Regions from separate parts of the Streptomyces sp. ATCC 21386 genome, predicted to be linked through region 1. Evidence: riboswitches for the same ligand, from Rfam matches in the RefSeq annotation. Region 1 holds a riboswitch; each other region holds the start of a gene.
The links. A riboswitch is a leader RNA that binds a small molecule or an ion and turns the genes downstream of it on or off. The one in region 1 is predicted to bind thiamine pyrophosphate.
Positions count from the first base shown of each region.

Region 2: another riboswitch for thiamine pyrophosphate. It lies ahead of thiC (phosphomethylpyrimidine synthase ThiC); the one in region 1 lies ahead of GWK25_RS08685 (thiamine ABC transporter substrate binding subunit).
Region 3: another riboswitch for thiamine pyrophosphate. It lies ahead of thiO (glycine oxidase ThiO); the one in region 1 lies ahead of GWK25_RS08685 (thiamine ABC transporter substrate binding subunit).

Region 1 covers NZ_JAAVVL010000001.1:1,970,633-1,974,986, forward strand. Annotated here, with positions in the region: gene GWK25_RS08675 (IS1182 family transposase) at 1-263, shown strand, start outside; gene rlmN (23S rRNA (adenine(2503)-C(2))-methyltransferase RlmN) at 593-1,699, shown strand; TPP riboswitch at 1,723-1,830, shown strand; gene GWK25_RS08685 (thiamine ABC transporter substrate binding subunit) at 1,922-3,001, shown strand; gene GWK25_RS08690 (iron ABC transporter permease) at 3,181-4,354, shown strand, end outside.
Region 2 covers NZ_JAAVVL010000001.1:9,700,845-9,705,198, forward strand. Annotated here, with positions in the region: gene thiC (phosphomethylpyrimidine synthase ThiC) at 53-1,879, opposite strand; TPP riboswitch at 1,872-2,028, opposite strand; gene GWK25_RS41770 (YibE/F family protein) at 2,100-3,614, shown strand; gene GWK25_RS41775 (SsgA family sporulation/cell division regulator) at 3,644-4,081, opposite strand; gene GWK25_RS41780 (IclR family transcriptional regulator) at 4,180-4,354, opposite strand, start outside.
Region 3 covers NZ_JAAVVL010000001.1:7,202,649-7,207,002, forward strand. Annotated here, with positions in the region: gene GWK25_RS30970 (Rv2175c family DNA-binding protein) at 151-516, opposite strand; gene GWK25_RS30975 (NAD(P)/FAD-dependent oxidoreductase) at 570-1,799, opposite strand; gene GWK25_RS30980 (hypothetical protein) at 1,832-2,191, opposite strand; TPP riboswitch at 2,244-2,355, shown strand; gene thiO (glycine oxidase ThiO) at 2,353-3,528, shown strand; gene thiS (sulfur carrier protein ThiS) at 3,543-3,743, shown strand; gene GWK25_RS30995 (thiazole synthase) at 3,748-4,354, shown strand, end outside.

The DNA.
Region 1 (4,354 bases):
TCCAGCAGGCCCGCACCGAGCAGGACACCCACCACTGGCGCCGCCGCTACGGACACCGCGCCGGCGTCGAGGGCACCATCTCCCAAGGCGTCCAGGCATTCGGCCTGCGCAGATCCCGCTACCGCGGCCTCGCCAAAACCCGGCTGCAACACCACTTCACCGGCGCCGCCATCAACCTCGCCCGCATCGATGCCTGGCTCACCGGCAGACCGCTCGCCCGCACCCGCACCTCACCCTTCGCAGCACTCCGCCCCGCTGAATGAGATCCAGCGGGGCGGATTTACCAACAGCGTCCTGGTTCCAGGGCGGGGCCCTTTGCCACAGCCCCTCGCGAGATCGGCGGACATCGATAGGATCCGTGTCCATGGGGAGAGCGCGGGTGGGGGACGACGGCAGATATCACGGCGATCTGCCGTGCCGCTGGTGCCAGACACTCATCGACCAGGCGGGCCGACGCAGGCCGCGGCTGTACTGCCGGATGTCACATCGCTGGAAGAACTACGGCGCGTGGGTCGTGAGCGTGGTGGGCGGAATCTTCTGAGCCGACGACTGGCCCGGGCCATACAGATTGATCTGCGACACTTGACGGGTTATGCCGAAGCCCGGAGAACTCACATTCGTCGCCCCCCGCGGAGCCAAGAAGCCGCCGCGGCATCTTGCTGATCTTTCGCCTGCGGAGCGGAAGGAGGCTGTTGCCGCGATCGGGGAGAAGCCGTTTCGCGCCAAGCAGCTGTCCCAGCACTACTTCGCGCGGTACGCGCACGACCCGGAGCAGTGGACCGACATCCCCGCGGGTGCGCGGACGAAGCTCCAGGAGGCGCTGCTTCCTGAGCTGATGACGGTCGTGCGGCATCTGTCGACGGACCAGGAGACCACCCGCAAGACGCTGTGGCGGCTGTTCGACGGGACGCTCGTGGAGTCGGTGCTGATGCGGTACCCGGACCGGGTCACCATGTGCATCAGCTCGCAGGCCGGATGCGGGATGAACTGTCCGTTCTGCGCGACCGGACAGGCCGGGCTGGACCGGAATCTGTCCACCGCCGAGATCGTCCATCAGATCGTGGACGGGATGAGGGCCCTCAGGGACGGTGAGATTCCCGGCGGGCCCGCGCGGCTGTCCAACATCGTCTTCATGGGGATGGGCGAGCCGCTCGCCAACTACAACCGGGTCGTCGGGGCCATTCGCCGGCTCACCGATCCGGAGCCGGACGGGCTGGGGCTGTCGCAGCGCGGCATCACCGTGTCCACGGTCGGACTGGTGCCCGCCATCCACCGGTTCTCCGACGAGGGCTTCAAGTGCCGGCTCGCCATCTCCCTGCACGCCCCGGACGACGAACTGCGCGACACCCTCGTCCCCGTGAACACCCGGTGGAAGGTGCGCGAGGTCCTGGACGCCGGGTGGGAGTACGCGGCCAAGTCCGGGCGTCGGCTGTCCATCGAGTACGCGCTGATCCGGGACATCAACGACCAGGCGTGGCGCGGTGACCGGCTGGGCCGGCTGCTCAAGGGCAAGCCGGTGCATGTGAACCTGATCCCGCTGAACCCCACCCCGGGCTCCAAGTGGACCGCCTCCCGGCCCGAGGACGAGAAGGCGTTCGTCGAGGCCATCGCCGCCCACGGCGTGCCGGTGACCATCCGGGACACCCGGGGCCAGGAGATCGACGGGGCGTGCGGTCAGCTCGCGGCGACCGAGAGGTAGTCTGAGCCCGTACGTACATATCCATATTCCGACAGGGGAGCGCCACAGCGCTGAGAGTGCGGCATCCGGGCCGCAGACCCTCTGAACCTCGCCCAGGTCATTCTGGGTAGGAAGTTCGGTCATCACTCAAGCTGTTGCGCCCTGCCCGGGAGCCCTCGAATCGACAAGGGTCCCGGGCGGGGCCGCGTCTCTTCCTGGTCACTTCCAGGAGGATTGAATTCAGTGGGCATCACCAGGAGAGCAACGGTTCTCGTCGTCGGCCTCGGGCTCGTCACGCTGTCCGCGTGCGGCTCGTCCTCGGACGACACCGGTGCCGGCGACTCCAAGACCGTCACCCTCGTCAGCCACGGCTCCTTCGCCTACTCCAAGGACGTGCTGAAGGCGTTCGAGAAGGAGTCCGGGTACAAGGTCAAGGTGCTGAAGAGCGGCGACGCCGGGCAGGCCGTCAACCAGGCCATCCTGACCAAGGACAACCCGCAGGGCGACGTCTTCTTCGGCGTCGACAACACGCTGCTCTCGCGCGCCCTCGACAACGGCCTCTTCCAGCAGTACGAGGCGAAGGGGCTCGACAAGGTCGGGGCCGAGTACCAGCTGGACAAGGACGAGCACCGGGTCACGCCCATCGACTCCGGTGACATCTGCGTCAACTACGACAAGGCGTACTTCGAGAAGAACAAGATCGAGCCGCCGAAGACCTTCGACGATCTGATCAAGCCCGAGTACAAGGACCTCCTCGTCACCGAGAACGCCTCCACCTCCTCGCCTGGGCTCGGCTTCGTCCTCGGTACGGCCGCGAAGTACGGCGACGGAGGCTGGGAGGGCTACTGGGAGAAGCTCAAGGCCAACGGGGTGAAGGTCGTCGACGGCTGGGAGCAGGCGTACTACCAGGAGTTCTCCGGATCGACGGACGGCAAGAAGGCCGGGGGCGACCGGCCGCTCGTCGTCTCGTACGCCTCCTCGCCGCCCGCCGAGGTCGTCTACGCGGACCCGCGCCCGAAGACCGCGCCGACCGGGGTCGCCGAGGGCACCTGCTTCCGGCAGATCGAGTTCGCTGGGCTGCTGAGCAACGCGAAGAACGCCGAGGGCGGCAAGGCGCTGATCGACTTCCTGATCTCGAAGCGGTTCCAGGAGGACATGCCGCTCAACATGTTCGTGTACCCGGTCGTCGAGGGGGCGTCCGTGCCGGCCGAGTTCACCGAGTACGGGCCCGCGGCGAAGGACCCCGAGACCATGGCGCCGGAGAAGATCGCCGAGAACCGCGACCAGTGGGTCAAGTCGTGGACCTCCCTCGTACTGAAGTAGCCAAGGCTGCTGAGGCAGTCAAGGCGGCCAAGGCGGTTGAGGCAGCCGAGACGGCCGAGGGCGCCGGTTCGGGTGGGGACGTCGGGTCGGTCCAGGTCGCAGCGCGTCGATCTCGTCCGTCCCGTCGACCCCGTTCACCCCGTCCCGGTCGGTCGGGCGGGGCGGCTCGGCTCGGTCTCATGGCGCTGCCCGTCGTCTTCTTCGGGGTCTTCTTCGCCCACCCCGTCGCCGCGATCGTCGTCCGGGGGCTCAAGGCGGACGGCACCTGGCACCTCGGGCGGATCGGGGAGGTGCTGGCGGACGCCGGGATCCGGCACGTGCTCTGGTTCACCACCTGGCAGGCGCTCGTCTCGACCGCGCTCACGCTGGTGATCGCGCTCCCCGGCGCGTATGTGTTCGCGCGCTTCGATTTCAGGGGCAAGGAACTCCTGCGGGCGGTCGTGACCGTGCCGTTCGTCCTGCCGACCGTGGTCGTCGGGACCGCGTTCCTCGCGCTGGTCGGGCGCGGCGGGCTCTTCGACGAGCTGTGGGGCATGAGGCTGGACACGACGGTCTGGGCGATCCTCCTCGCCCATGTGTTCTTCAACTACGCGGTCGTCGTACGGACCGTCGGCGGGCTCTGGTCGCAGCTCGACCCGCGGCAGGAGGAGGCCGCGCGGATGCTCGGCGCCTCCCCGTTCGCGGCCTGGCGCAAGGTGACCCTCCCGGCGCTCGCGCCCGCCGTGGCCGCCGCCGCGCTGATGGTCTTCCTCTTCACCTTCACCTCGTTCGGGGTGGTGCAGATCCTCGGCGGACCGACGTTCTCCACCCTCGAAGTGGAGATCTACCGGCAGACCTCGGAGATCTTCGACCTGTCCACCGCCGCCGTACTGACGCTGGTGCAGTTCGCCGCGGTCGGGCTGATCCTCGCCGTGCACGCCTGGACCGTACGGCGGCGGGAGACCGCCCTGCGCCTGGTGGACGCCTCGCTCACCGCCCGGCGACCGCGCGGGGCCGGGCAGTGGGCACTGCTGGGCGCGGTCCTCGTGACCGTCGTCGTGCTGATCCTGCTGCCGTTGGGCGTGCTGGTGGAGCGGTCGCTCGACGCACCTGGCTTCGGCTACTACAAGGCGCTGACCAGCGACGAGAGCGGAATCTTCCTGGTCCCGCCGATCGAGGCGGTCGGGAACTCGCTGCGCTACGCGGCCGCCGCGACCGCCATCGCCCTGCTCGTCGGCGGACTCGCCGCCGCCGCGCTCACCCGGCGGGCGGGCCGGCTCGTGAGGGGCTTCGACGCGCTGCTGATGCTGCCGCTCGGCGTGTCCGCGGTGACCGTCGGCTTCGGGTTCCTGATCGCGCTGGACGAGCCGCCGC
Region 2 (4,354 bases), 7.7 Mb from region 1:
CTCGGCCGTACGTGAACGCTCCCGCCGCCGTGCCCCGATCCCTCGTCGCCCCTCAGTCCGCCATCGGCAGATAGACCCGGTTCCCCGCCTCGGCGAACTCCTTGGACTTCTGGGCCATACCCGCCTCGATGTCGGCCCGGGAACCACCGTGCTCACGACGGATGTCCTGGGAGATCTTCATCGAGCAGAACTTCGGACCGCACATGGAGCAGAAGTGAGCCGTCTTGGCCGGCTCCGCCGGGAGGGTCTCGTCGTGGAACTCGCGGGCCGTATCGGGGTCGAGGGCCAGGTTGAACTGGTCCTCCCAGCGGAACTCGAAGCGAGCGTCCGACAACGCGTCGTCCCACTCCTGTGCGCCCGGGTGCCCCTTGGCGAGGTCCGCCGCGTGGGCCGCGATCTTGTAGGTGATGACGCCGGTCTTCACGTCGTCGCGATTGGGCAGTCCCAAGTGCTCCTTGGGCGTGACGTAGCAGAGCATCGCCGTGCCCCACCACGCGATCATCGCGGCGCCTATGCCCGAGGTGATGTGGTCGTACGCCGGTGCGACGTCCGTCGTCAGCGGGCCGAGCGTATAGAACGGAGCCTCATCGCAGATCTCCTGCTGCAGGTCGATGTTCTCCTTGATCTTGTGCATCGGGACATGGCCCGGGCCTTCGATCATGGTCTGTACGTGGAAACGCTTCGCCGTCCGGTTGAGTTCCCCGAGCGTGCGCAACTCCGCGAACTGGGCCTCGTCGTTGGCGTCGGCGATGGAACCGGGCCGCAGGCCGTCACCGAGGGAGTAGGTGACGTCGTAGGCGGCGAGGATCTCGCACAGTTCCTCGAAGTTCTCGTAGAGGAACGACTCCTTGTGGTGGGCGAGACACCAGGCCGCCATGATCGAACCACCGCGCGAGACGATGCCGGTCTTGCGGTTCGCGGTGAGCGGCACATACGCGAGGCGCACACCCGCGTGGACCGTCATGTAGTCCACGCCCTGTTCGGCCTGCTCGATGACGGTGTCCTTGTAGATCTCCCAGGTGAGCTCCTCGGCCTTGCCGTCGACCTTCTCCAGCGCCTGGTACAGCGGCACCGTGCCGATGGGGACGGGGGAGTTGCGCAGCACCCACTCGCGGGTGGTGTGGATGTTCCGGCCGGTGGACAGGTCCATGACCGTGTCGGCGCCCCAGCGGGTCGCCCAGGTCATCTTCTCGACCTCCTCCTCGATGGAGGAGGTGACCGCGGAGTTGCCGATGTTGGCGTTGACCTTCACCAGGAACCGCTTCCCGATGATCATCGGCTCGATCTCGGGGTGATTGACGTTAGCGGGCAGTACGGCCCGGCCTGCGGCGATCTCCTCGCGGACGACCTCCGGCGAGACGTTCTCCCGAACGGCCACGTACTCCATCTCGGGTGTGATCTCCCCGCGTCGTGCGTACGCGAGTTGGGTCACGGCCTGGCCGTCGCGGCTCCGGCGCGGCTGGCGCGGCCGCCCCGGGAACACCGCGTCGAGGTTGCGCAGCCCGCCGCGTGGCGAGGTGTGCTTGATCCCGTCGTCCTCGGGGCGGACGGGACGGCCCGCGTACTCCTCAGTGTCTCCCCTGGCGATGATCCAGTTCTCGCGCAGGGGGAGCAGTCCCCGCCTGACGTCGGTCTCCGCGGTCGGATCGGTGTACGGACCGGAGGTGTCGTACAGGGTGACGGACTGTCCGTTGGTGAGATGCACCTGGCGGACCGGCACCCGCAGATCGGGGCGTGAGCCCTCGATGTACGCCTTGTGCCAGCCGATGGACTTCCCGGCCTCCAGGGGCTGTTCACCCTGGCTGTTCTCACCCGGGGACGCGGCGGATGCCCCGTCCGTCTGGCTGGAGGCAGGCGTGCGTGTGTCCTCGATGGTCATGAGACCTACTCCCTACGCCGGCATTACCCGGTAACAGGTTCAGCGGTCGACGCAGCAATTTCCGCCCGACGATGTTCCACGTGAAACATCGCGTCTGCGGAGGTCAGCGCCCTCTCAGCCCGGTGCTCCGAGCTCCCGCGTGTGCAAAGGTGCCTCCACGCTAGCGGCAGATGTGGCGCGGTGAACAGTGGGCATCGCTCGTTCTTGCGATGATCGGTCGGTGACCACGACGCAGCAGCCCCCGCCTCCGCCCCACGAGCCGCCCCACGGCCATGGCCCTGGAAACGGCCATGGCCGTGGCTCCGACGGTGGCCATGGATACGGCTCCGGAGGCGGCCACGGCTCCGGCGGCGGCCCTGGCTCTGGAGGGGGACACGGCTCCGGCGGGGGACACGGCTCCGGCGGAGGGCACGACCAAGGCCCGTCCTCCGGTGGCGGCCACGGCCATTCGCACAGCCATGGCCACGGTCCCGCCGCGCCCGTGTCGCAGCACCTGCGCAAGGTCATCGCGGCGGTGCTGATCCCCTTCGCGACCGCGGTCGTCGTGGGTCTCGTCGTGCTCTGGCCCGGCGGCGCCCCGGCCCACGAACGCACCGGGGTGGGCTTCGACCGACAGACACAGCAGGCCACCGTCACCAAGGTCGAAGAGGTCAGCTGTTCGTCGGTGAACGCCTCGGGCGGGACCCCGACCGGCGACACGTCCACCGCCGAGGGCTCGTCGGCCCAGCAGCAGGCGAACGGCACCTGCAAGAAGGCCACGGTCCGGGTCGACACCGGTGACGACAAGGGCCGTACCTTCACCGAGATCGTCCAGCCCGACCAGTCACGGCAGTTGGAGCAGGGCCAGGAGGTCGTGGTCGCCTACGAACCCGCCGCGCCCAAGGATTTGCAGTACTCGGTGACCGATGTGAACCGGAAGTTCCCGATGGTGCTGCTCGCCGGGATCTTCGCACTCGCCGTGGTGGCCGTGGGCCGGATGCGCGGTCTCATGGCCCTGGTGGCGCTGGCCATCAGCTTCCTGGTGCTGACCCTCTTCATCCTGCCGGCCATCCTGCAGGGTTCGAACCCGCTGGTGGTGGCGGTGGTCGGGGCGAGCGCCATCATGCTCATCGCCCTCTACATGTGCCACGGGCTCTCGGCCCGGACCTCCGTGGCGGTGATCGGCACCCTGATCTCGCTGCTGTTGATCGGCCTGTTGGGTTCGGGTTTCATCGGCTCGGCCTACCTGACCGGCAACACGGACGACAACACCGGTCTGATCCATGGGCTGTACCCGACGATCGACATGAGCGGCCTGTTGCTCGCGGGCGTCATCATCGGCTCGCTCGGCGTGCTCGACGACGTGACGGTCACCCAGACGTCGGCGGTGTGGGAGCTGCACGAGGCCAATCCGATGATGGGCTGGCGGAACCTGTACCGCGCGGGCATCCGGATCGGCCGCGACCACATCGCATCGGTGGTCAACACTCTCGTTCTGGCCTATGCCGGTGCCGCGCTGCCGCTGCTCCTGCTCTTCTCGATCGCGCAGAGCAGTGTCGGCACGGTCGCCAACAGCGAGCTCGTCGCGGAGGAGATCGTGCGCACGCTCGTCGGCTCGATCGGCCTGGTCGCATCGGTGCCGGTGACCACCGCGCTGGCCGCCCTGGTCGTCTCCGCCGACCGTCCGAACAGCGCCGAAGCTGCGTCCGCCTCCGCTCCGGCCCGTGGTGGAAGGGGGCGCCGCCGCAAGCGCTGAAGCGTTACGTCACCCCGGCGCCGTAACGTTCAGCCCGCGCTCTGCTCCTCGGCCAGGATGCGGTCCAGCGCCTCGTCGAGCAGGGCGTCGAAGTCGGCGAGGGAACGCTCCTGCCCCAGCGGCACGATCTTGTCCGTGCGGTCCAGGAAGGCCACCAGCGGCGCCGTGCCGACCCGGAACATCGCCTGGTCGCTCCCCACCTGCAGGCGGATCAGGACCTCGCCGAACGTCTCCGGGTCGGCGGGCGCGATGTGGACGTCCCCGTCCCCGCACGGCCGCCCGACTCCGTCGATGAGCAACTCCCGCCCGAACGCCCAGGTCACCGGGGCATCTCCGGGCAGATGAAAGGTCAGCCGCACGGCGTAGGGATCACAGGTCTCGTAACGCAGCTCCACCGGAATACGGAAGGAGAGTTCTTCCGAGACGAGGAAGCTCATCATGACCTCTGCCTGTACCGACTCGCGCATCGCCTACCCCGCCGTGATCGTCGACTGGCCAGGAATCATCCGCCTGACACCCCTGGAAGTTTGCTGAAAGTACACGAGAGATCACAAGGAGTGATTTTTCAGATGCTGATAGAGATCGCGAGTGTCCCTAGCAGCTTCCCGATCTCCGTCTGCAACTGATGGGCCACCGGCATCAGTCGGGCCGCCTGGTGCGAGGGCAGCGAGATGGCGAGGGCCCCGGCAGTCGCCCCCACGGTGAGGGGAAGCGCGGCACAGACCGTCCCGAGGGCGTAC
Region 3 (4,354 bases), 5.2 Mb from region 1:
GTTGGCGTGCGTGATCGGTGCGGCGTACGGGACGCGACCCTCGCGGGCCCGGCTCCCGTACGCCGTACAGGCGGCTCTGCTGCGAACTTCCGGGGTGTCCCCGGTGTCTCTGATCTGTCTGGTGTGTCTGGTGCCTCAGGTGTTTTCCGGTCAGACGGCGAGCGCCTGGGCGCGGCGCTTCACCTCCGTGCCGCGATTCTCGCTCAGCGCCTGGGCCGGGGTGCCGGGCAGGCTGGGGTCCGGAGTGAAGAGCCACTCCAGCATCTCTTCGTCGGTGAAGCCGTCGTCCCTCAGCAGGGTCAGGGTGCCGGTCAGGCCCTTGACCACCTTGTCTCCGTCGATGAAGGCGGCGGGGACGTGCAGCGCGCGGTTCTCACCACGGCGTACGGCGATGAGCTGGCCTTCCTTCACCAGCTGCCGCACTCGGGTCACCTCGACGTCCAGCATCTCTGCGATGTCGGGGAGGGTAAGCCACGCGGGGACGAGAGCATCGATCTTTGCGTCAATCTCGGTCACGTCTCCAAGACTGCCATCTGGGACTGACAGTGGGTAGCCGAGCCGCGTCCGGCCTACGCCGTCGCCGCCTTCAGCGGCCTCGCCGGGTCCTCCAGCAGCAGCGGATCCATCGGGGTGCCCGCCTCGATCAGGCGGCGGCCCTGGGCCAGGTCGCGGGGGCGGCCCACGGCCAGCAGGGCGACCAGGCGGGTCTCCCGGAGCCAGCACACCGACCAGGCGGCGCCGGTCGGGTCGCCGCGCCGGACCATGGTGTCGGCGGAGGCGTGGTCCCCGGCGTACTGGACGAACCGGCCGAACTGCTCGGACCAGAAGTACGGGACGGGGTCGTAGGGCCCGGGGGTCTCGCCGACGATGTTCGCCGCGACCGTGCGGGGGCCCTGGAGGGCGTTGTCCCAGTGGTGGACGAGCAGGCGCCGGCCGTACCTGCCCGAGGGGAAGGAGGCGCAGTCGCCGACGGCGTAGACATCCGGCGCGGAGGTGCGCAGATGGTCGTCGGCCACCACCTCGCCGTGGGCGCCGAGCTCGATGCCGGAGCCCTTCAGCCAGGCCGTGGCGGGGCGCGCGCCGATGCCGACGACGACCGCGCCCGCCGGGACCAGGGTGCCGTCGTCCAGGACCACCGTCCCGGGCTCGACGCGCGCCACGCGCGCGTGGGTGCGCAGGGTGGCGCCGCTGTCGGCGTACCAGGCGGTCATCGGGGCGGCCACCTCCGCGGGGAGCGCGCCCGCGAGCGGGCGGTCCGCCGCCTCGACGACCGTGACCGCGCAGCCCGCCTCGCGCGCGGCCGTGGCGAACTCCGCGCCGATCCAGCCCGCGCCCACGACCACGATGTCGTGCTGCCGTGCCAGCACGGGCCGCAGCCGCTCGGCGTCGTCCAGGGTGCGCAGCAGATGCACCCCGGGCACCCCCTCGACGCCCGGCAGCCGGACCGGTTCGGCGCCGGTCGCGACGACGAGGACGTCGTACGGGACGGGCCCGGCGGCCGTGTCGAGTTCGTGGCCGGCGGGGCGCAGGCCGGTGACCTCGCGGCCCAGCCGGAGGTCGATGCCGAGCGCCTCGAAGTCGACGTCGAAGGCGGAGCCCTCGGCGTTGCCGAGCAGGACGGCCTTGGACAGCGGCGGCCGGTCGTACGGCTGGTGCGGCTCGGCGCCGAGCAGGATCACGTCGCCGGTGAAGCCCTGTTCCCGCAGGGCGACCGCCGTCTGCACGCCCGCCATTCCCGCGCCCACCACGACCACGCGCCGCGCCGGTGATCCGCCCCTCAGCTGCGTCTGCTCGCTCACCCGATCACCATAGACAACTGATATTCGGTCAGTCAGGGGGTGGGGTCCGTCGGCTCGTCGACCTGCTCCACCACGCTCGTCCCGCTGCCGGTCCGCGACTCCCACTCCCAGGTCTCCTCCAGCCGGACCCGCCCGTCGGGCAGTTCGACGACGAGGGACACGCAGTGCCCCGAGGCGGTCGTCCCGTCGGTCTTCAACTGCACATAGCGGAAGTCCAGCCGGTCCCCCGCCCGCGTGCCCACGAGCCGGCCGCGCACGACGTCGCCGCCCGCGTAGTCGGCCCAGACCTCGCCGTCCTCCTCGTGGTACGTGAACCGGGTGCGGGTGCCCACCTGACCTGGGGCTTGGTCGGCGACGGGGGCGAGGACGAGACCGTCGAGCGAGCGGGCCATGGGCACGGGCTCCCTTACTGAGGCGATCGGCGGGGGCTAGGGTGGGCCACCGTAGAGCACTCGCGGGAGCCCGGACGCACCGGGCTGAGAGGGAGGCTGGCGGCCTCCGACCGTACGAACCTGATCCGGGTCATGCCGGCGAAGGGAGGGGCTGGACGCCCATGTCGCGTACGCACACGTCAGACGTCCTCGTCGTGGGGGGCGGAATCATCGGTCTCGTCACGGCGTGGCGGTCCGCGCAGCGCGGGTTCGCCACGGCCGTCGTCGATCCCGAGCCCGGCGGCGGGGCCGCGCGGGTGGCGGCCGGGATGCTCGCCGCCGTGACCGAACTGCACTACGGCGAGCAGACGCTGCTGGGGCTCAACCTGGAGTCCGCGCGCCGCTATCCGGACTTCGCCGCCGAGCTCACCGAGGTCACCGGCCTCGACCTCGGCTACCGCCGCTCGGGCACCCTCGCCGTCGCGCTCGACGCCGACGACCGCGCCCATCTGCGCGAACTGCACGCCCTGCAACGCCGCTCGGGCCTCGACTCGGAGTGGCTGAGCGGACGGGAGTGCCGTCGCCTGGAACCGATGCTCGCGCCCGGCGTGCGTGGCGGGCTGCGGGTCGACGGGGACCACCAGGTCGACCCGAGGCGGCTCTCCGCGGCCCTGGTGAGGGCCTGCGAACGCGCCGGGGTGGTGTTCCACCGGAGCTGGGCCGAGGAGCTGTCGGTGGCCCGGGAGCGGGCCACGGGGGTCCGCACCGGCGCGGGCGACCGGCTGGACGCCGGGCACACCGTCCTCGCCGGGGGCAGCCTCAGCGGGCGGCTCGCCGGGGTCCCGGCCGAAGTGCGGCCGCCGGTGCGGCCGGTGAAGGGGCAGGTGCTGCGGCTGACCGTCCCGAAGCCGTACGCGCCCTTCCTGAGCCGTACCGTGCGGGCCGTGGTGCGCGGCAGCCAGGTCTATCTGGTGCCGCGCGAGAACGGCGAACTCGTCGTCGGCGCGACCAGCGAGGAACAGGGCTGGGACACGACGGTCACCGCGGGCGGGGTGTACGAACTGCTGCGGGACGCCCACGAACTCGTGCCCGGGATCACCGAACTACCGCTCACCGAGACCCGCGCGGGACTACGGCCCGCCTCCCCCGACAACGCCCCGCTCCTCGGCCCGAGCGGACTGGACGGTCTGCTCCTCGCGACGGGCCACTACCGCAACGGGGTGCTGCTCACGCCGGTCACCGGCGACGTCCTGGCCGAGGTGCTGACCACCGGTGAACTGCCGGCGGAGGCACGCGACTTCACCCCCTTGCGGTTCCGCGCCGGCGCGGCCCGCGAACTCCTGGAGCAGCCCGTATGAGCACCACCGGGACCCTGACCGTGTCCGTCAACGGGGAGCGGCGGCAGATCGCCCCCGGCACGGCCCTCGACGCGATCGTGCGGACGCTCACGCCGTCCGTCTCCGGGGTCGCCGCCGCTCTCAACGAAACCGTCGTCCCGCGCGCGCGGTGGACGACCACCGCCCTCGCCGAGGGGGACCGTGTCGAGGTCCTCACCGCCGTCCAAGGAGGCTGATCCCATGGCAGACGACCCCTTCGTCCTCGGCGGTACGACCTACGCGTCCCGTCTGATCATGGGCACCGGCGGCGCGAGCGGCCTGGACGTCCTGGAGCGCGCGCTGGTGGCCTCCGGCACGGAGCTGACCACGGTCGCGATGCGCCGGGTGAACGCCGACGTGCACGGCTCGGTGCTGTCGGTGCTCGACCGGCTCGGCATCCGGGTGCTGCCCAACACGGCCGGCTGCTTCACGGCGGGCGAGGCCGTGCTGACGGCCCGCCTCGCGCGTGAGGCGCTCGGTACGTCCCTGGTCAAGCTGGAGGTCATCGCCGACGAGCGCACCCTGCTGCCGGACCCGATCGAACTCCTCGACGCCGCCGAGACGCTCGTCGACGACGGTTTCACGGTGCTGCCGTACACGAACGACGACCCCGTGCTCGCGCGCAAGCTCCAGGACGTGGGCTGTGCCGCGATCATGCCGCTCGGGTCGCCCATCGGCTCCGGGCTCGGCATCCGCAACCCGCACAACTTCCAGCTGATCGTCGAGCACGCGCGCGTGCCGGTGATCCTGGACGCCGGCGCGGGGACGGCGTCGGACGTCGCGCTGGCGATGGAGCTGGGGTGCGCGG